DNA from 2 places in the Roseburia sp. TF10-5 genome. Region 2 is predicted to be linked to the other one. Evidence: a T-box and tRNA genes for the amino acid it is inferred to sense, from the RefSeq annotation. Region 2 holds a T-box; the other holds one or more tRNA genes.

Region 1 (3,149 bases), on a different contig from region 2:
ATTTGGACCGTTAATTTTCATTGTAAAAATGAACAATTAAGGACAAGGTTTTATGGATGATTCGTGAAGATTTAACAGAAATAAAGTTCGTATATTGCAATTCCTGGATAAGTGAGATATATTTGAGAATGAGTTATACAGTTTTGGAAAGGGAGAGCGTATGAGTAAGAAAAATGTGATCGTTTCTAATGTGTCAGAAGGACACGACAATCCAATCGCAGAACTTGTTCAGGTAGCATGTCAGTTCGACAGCGATATTATGTTGGAGAGCGATAACCGCAGAATTAATGCAAAGAGCATTATGGGAATTATGGCGTTTAATCCATCCGATGGAATGTCGGTTGATATTGTGACGGAGGGTGCCGATGAAGAAGCAGCACTTGATGCAATTGAAAAATTTTTAGTATGTGAATAATTCTGGTTAGGAGGAATCGTTATGCAGGAGAAGAAGTTAAACAAAGCAGTTTCTGACGTGAAGCTGATGAAGACACCAGAGGGAAAGACAGAAGTTAAAAATGCGGTTAAGGATGCTACAAAAAAAGTAGAATCAAAAGTCGGGGATGTTGCTGAGGCAGCAGCAAAGAAAGCAGAAGTTGTAGAAGAGAAGGCAAAAGAAGTTGCAAAGGCAACAACAAAGGCTGTTGTTGAGAAGGCAGAACCTGTTGTGAAGAAAGCTGCAACGAAAGCAAAGGCTGCTACAAAGGCAAAGAAAGAAAAACAGCCGGCAAAGACCGAAATCATTGTTCAGTATCAGCAGAATGCTGCAAATCTTGGAGAACTTGAGGATAAGGTAAAGAAACAGTTTGTAGCTGAGGGACATCGTGCCGGATGCATTAAGACATTAAATATTTATGTAAAGCCGGAAGAGTACAAGGCATATTATGTAATCAATGACAAGTTCTTTGGAAGTGTAGATCTCTTCTAAGCGAGTTTTATTACCCATACATGATATAAAGGACGACTGCAGATGCAGCCGTCCTTTTTACGTGGTATGAGACAGGATATTCATAAAAAAGAGTATAAAAAAAGAAACCGGATAAACAGTTTCTTTAAAAGAGCGGGTGATGGGAATCGAACCCACGTATCCAGCTTGGAAGGCTGGTGTTCTACCATTGAACTACACCCGCATATAGTGCCTAGTTCCGGAATCGAACCAGAGACACGAGGATTTTCAGTCCTCTGCTCTACCAACTGAGCTAACTAGGCATTGCAGTGGATTTCTAAATTGAAAATCTCACGCGGAACATTTAGTATTATATCCGAGTGAGATCTTCTTGTCAAGAAAAAAATCATTATTTTTGATTTTTTTGAATATCCTGTGTGTAGCAGCGCAGAATTTCTCCAACGCTCCATGCCTGGGCATAGCAACCACGGCAGGTATGCGGGGCATCACCGTCAAAAATTTCGGAAATAGAACCAATGCAGCCCTCTTCCAAAAGGTGGGTCTGTACCGGTGCAAGATATGCCATTGCCTGTTTTTTTGCTTCCGGAGAGTGGTGGTGGACTTTCATGTAAGCGGTCAGAAAGCCGCCCATCAGAAATCCCCATGCGGTTCCCTGATGGTAAGCGGCATCTCTTTTCGGAAGAGAGCCACAGTAGATCCCGTGATAGTCTTTGTGTTCCGGAGAGAGGGAGCGTATGCCGGGACCGGCAAGCAGCTTTTCCTCTACGGTATTTACCACCTGCAGAGCCTGTTTGGCCGTGAGCATGGTATGTGGAAGGCTGACGGCATAGATCTGGTTGGGGCGGATGCTTGCATCTTTGCCGTTTTCTTCAATAACGTCATAGAGACATCCGTCTTTTTCGTTCCAGAATTCTTTTCGGAAGGAAGCAGATACACGAGTGGCAAGCTGGCGGTAAACGGAGGAATCTTCTTTGAAATGTTCTGCCAGTTCCGCAGTCACGCACAGCGCATTGTACCACAGTGCATTGATTTCTACCGGTTTTCCGTGACGCGGGGTAGCTACCCAGTCACCGACACGGACATCCATCCAGGTTACCTGGTCCAATCCGCTTCCGGCATGGATGAGGGCGTCATCATCCATATAGATGGAAAAATCCGTGCCGTGTGCATAGGCATGAATAATTTCACACAGAACGGGGTAAATACGCCGCTGTATATAGTCATAATCCGATGGTTGTCCGGTAACCTTCAAATATGCGTCCACGGCATAAAAATACCACAGAGAGGCATCTGCAGTGTTATAGAGAGGGTCCTGCCCGTCATCCGGAAACATATTCGGGACCATGCCGTGATGGACATACTGCGCAAAGGTTGAAAGAATTTCCCGGGCATCCGAAAACCGCCGGGTGGCCAGTGTCAGCCCGGAAAAAGCGATCATGGTATCTCTGCCCCAGTCGGTAAACCACGGAAGACCTGCAAGGATTGTCATAAGTCCGGTGGAATCGCGCCGGGCAAGAAACTGGTCTGCTGCCACGACAAGTGTATTGGCAAAAGCATCATCGCCATATCCCGCCTGTTGTTTTAAGGAATCATAATATTCCTGTACGTGTGCGATTTCGATTGCTGCGGTATCTGCCTGCGGGCGGGAAAGCACAGGGGTGTCCTGTACCGGGTGGACGGTGCAAAGCAGGGAAATCTTTGTACTGCTGTGTGCCGGAAGTGTAAAACGCAGATCATATGGGCAAAAATGTGTATCCAGTCCCGCCGTTTCGTTGTCTACTTCCGTCTGGTACTGCATATCCACGTCGTATTGGTTTTCACGTGGAAAAAGTCTGCCGGCACTGCAGGAAAGCTCGATGCAGAGTCCGGGTGCAGCAGCCGGGATCAGAGTGAAACCGCCCACTGTGTTTGGCTCACAGGTAAACTGCAGGTCAGAAACGGCAGACGATGCACTGTGCTCCCGGAAATTCATAAGCGGGGTGATGGAAAGTCCGGCTTCCTCTCCCTGGTTTGTAATCGTATAGGAGATCGCAACTGTGTTTGATTCCCGCAGCAGGGCCAGATGTTTGTCCATACGGATATTGCCGGCGGAATAGGAAAAGCAGACAGTTCCGTCACAGGAGAAATCCGTTAAAAAACGCTGTCCTTGCGTGCGGATGGGAGAATGTCCTTTCCCGGCATGCTGGGAAGTTTCCAGATTGTAAACATGGGTTCCCTGTGTCAGTTTTTCATTGGTTTTGGAAAA
Region 2 (3,149 bases):
CTATGAAGCCTTAAAAGCACAGGCGGTATGTGCGCGCACATTTACATACGGGCAGATGAAAAACGATACTTATGCCCAATACGGGGCAAATCTGGATGATTCCATTGCCTATCAGGCCTATCATGCAACAACTTCCTATGAAGTGACAGATCAGGCTGTGGCGGATACCGCAGGTATGGTGATGACGTACAAAGGAAAACTTGCGGACTGTTATTATTATTCCACTTCCCCGGGATATTCTGAAAATCTGGAAGTATGGAATGCCGCATCTCCGGGATATCTGCTGGCGGAAAACCATACCAGGGAAAAGACAAAAGATCTGTCTTCGGATAAAGCCTTTCATAAATTTATTACAGCAAAAGCGGATGCCTATGATGAAAATTCCCCGTATTTCCGATGGACGGCTACCCTGTCGGCAAAGCTGGGCATGGATGAAACATATGGAAAACTGAAAAAACTGAAAGTCAATAAACGAAGCACTTCCGGATATGTACTGTCTCTTACCATGGTTTTTGAAAAAGGAGAGCGGACGATTGAAAAGGAAAATGAAATCCGGTATGCACTCGGAAAGTATCTGCTGGATCTTGATCTTGCAGACGGAACCAATAAACATCGTGCCTCTTCCGTCCCGAGTGCGTGCTTTGAAATAAAAAGTCAGAAAAAAGGAACCATCGTACTGACCGGAGGCGGATTCGGGCATGGAATCGGAATGAGCCAGTACGGTGCGGACGCCATGGGGAAAGAAGGAAAGAAATGGCAGGAAATTCTCGGATTTTATTTTAAGGATGTTACATTTACCAATGTCTTTGATCTTGACACATAAAAGGAGACTGTGGTAAAATGACAAATGTGTAAAAAGCAATGAATGTGTCAGTAGCATCTGAACGACATACAGAGAGAGGAAGTCATCGGCTGTAAGCTTCCTTATGATACGCCAGCATGTGAATTTTCCCACAGGAGCTGCGCAGGTGAACACAAGGATTTTTAGCCTGCGACGGTCACTGCACGTTAAGCAGAATGAGAGCCCATATAGATACAGGATATGGGAATCTGGGTGGTAACGCGGAATTTTTCGTCCCTGATATGCAATTATGCATAGCAGGGATTTTTTTATGCCAGAAAACAGTTCCGGTTCCACAGTAGAAAATTGCGTAAAAACAATTATTATGAAAGAAAATATGTAAAAGGAGAGTACCATGAAAGAAAAATTGCAGAAAATCAGAGAAAATGCAATAGCACAGATTGAAAATTCTGACGGACTTGCAAAACTCAACGATGTGCGTGTCGCCGTTCTTGGAAAGAAAGGGGAACTCACCGCCGTATTAAAGAGTATGAAAGAGGTTGCACCGGAGGATCGCCCGAAGGTGGGACAGTGGGTAAATGAAACCCGTCAGGAAATTGAGAACAAACTTGATGAGATGAAGAAAAAACTCGAGGCTGCGGAGCTTGAACATCGTCTGGAAAATGAAGTGATTGACGTTACCCTTCCGGCAAAGAAAAACCGTGTGGGACACAGTCATCCGAATACCATGGTACTTGAAGAGGTAGAGCGTATTTTTACCGGTATGGGATATGAAGTTGTAGAAGGACCGGAAGTGGAATACGATTATTACAACTTTGAAGCATTAAATATTCCGGCAAACCATCCGGCAAAAGATGAGCAGGATACCTTCTACATCAATGATAAGATCCTGCTGCGTACACAGACTTCACCGGTTCAGGTGCGTGTGATGGAGCAGAAGAAACCTCCGATCCGTATGATCGCACCGGGACGTGTGTTCCGTGCGGATGAAGTGGATGCGACCCATTCGCCTTCTTTCCATCAGATTGAGGGAATGGTCATTGACAAGGGAATCACGTTTTCTAACTTAAAGGGAACACTGACCCAGTTTGTACAGAAGTTGTTTGGAAAAGAAACAAAAGTAAAATTCCGTCCGCATCATTTCCCATTTACGGAGCCATCGGCCGAGATGGATGTTTCCTGTTTTAAATGTGGCGGAAAAGGATGCCGTTTCTGCAAAGGTGAGGGATGGATCGAAATCCTTGGCTGTGGAATGGTACATCCAAGAGTGCTTCGTATGAGCGGTATTGATCCGGAAGAATATTCCGGCTTTGCATTTGGTATCGGTCTGGAGCGTATTACCCTGTTGAAATATGAGATTGACGATATGCGTCTGCTGTATGAGAATGACGATCGTTTCTTAAAACAGTTCTAGGAGGAGAAAAAGAATGAATACATCATTAAAATGGATCAAAGCTTTAGTTCCGGGACTTGACTGCGGCGTGCAGGAGTATGTCGATGCCATGACACTTTCCGGATCAAAAGTTGAGGGATATGAGCAGCTCGATGCAGATCTTGACAAGATCGTCGTCGGACAGGTTACAAAGATTGAAAAACACCCGGATGCCGACAAACTTGTCATCTGCCAGGTAAACGTTGGAAGCGAAACGCTGCAGATTGTGACCGGTGCACCAAACGTATTTGAAGGGGCAAAAGTTCCGGTTGTTTTAGATGGCGGACGTGTCGCAGGAGGACATGATGGAACAAAAACTCCTGGTGGAATCAAAATTAAAAAAGGAAAGCTTCGCGGGGTTGAGTCTTCTGGCATGATGTGCTCGATTGAGGAACTCGGTTCGAACCGTGAAATGTTCCCGGACGCACCGGAGAACGGACTGTATATCTTTGACGAGGATGCACCTGTCGGAGAAAATGCGGTTGCTTATTTAGGACTGGATGACAGCGTTGTCGAATATGAGATTACATCCAACCGTGTAGACTGTTTTTCCGTACTCGGCATTGCGCGTGAGGCAGCAGCCACGTTCCATAAGGAATTTGTACCTCCTGTCGTAACAGAAACCGGAAATAACGAAGATGTCAATGATTACATCAAAGTATCTGTAAAGGATCAGGATCTTTGCAGCCGTTACACGGCAAGAGTTGTAAAGAATATTAAGTTTGCCCCATCTCCGAAGTGGATGCAGGAACGTCTTCGTGCACATGGAATCCGTCCGATCAATAATCTTGTAGATATTACGAATTATGTGATGGAAGAATACGGACAGCCGATGCACGCCTATGATCTGGATACGATTGAAGGAAAAGAGATTATTGTCCGCCGTGCAGCTGCAGGTGAAAAATTTGTGACGCT

What was found. A T-box is a leader RNA that pairs with one kind of tRNA and senses whether it is charged. The one in region 2 lies ahead of pheS (phenylalanine--tRNA ligase subunit alpha), so its partner is inferred to be a tRNA-Phe.
Region 1: it encodes a tRNA-Phe, which carries the amino acid that the T-box ahead of pheS (phenylalanine--tRNA ligase subunit alpha) is inferred to sense. The anticodon was not compared.

The regions. Positions count from the first base shown of each region.
Region 1 is NZ_QTYW01000013.1:55,178-58,326, forward strand. Features, by position in the region: gene DXD06_RS11865 (hypothetical protein) at 1-14, shown strand, start outside; gene DXD06_RS11870 (HPr family phosphocarrier protein) at 161-415, shown strand; gene DXD06_RS11875 (DUF6465 family protein) at 437-925, shown strand; tRNA gene DXD06_RS11880 (tRNA-Gly) at 1,057-1,127, opposite strand; tRNA gene DXD06_RS11885 (tRNA-Phe) at 1,134-1,206, opposite strand; gene DXD06_RS11890 (amylo-alpha-1,6-glucosidase) at 1,293-3,149, opposite strand, start outside.
Region 2 is NZ_QTYW01000001.1:270,333-273,481, reverse strand. Features, by position in the region: gene DXD06_RS01415 (SpoIID/LytB domain-containing protein) at 1-823, shown strand, start outside; T-box leader at 853-1,083, shown strand; gene pheS (phenylalanine--tRNA ligase subunit alpha) at 1,197-2,216, shown strand; gene pheT (phenylalanine--tRNA ligase subunit beta) at 2,230-3,149, shown strand, end outside.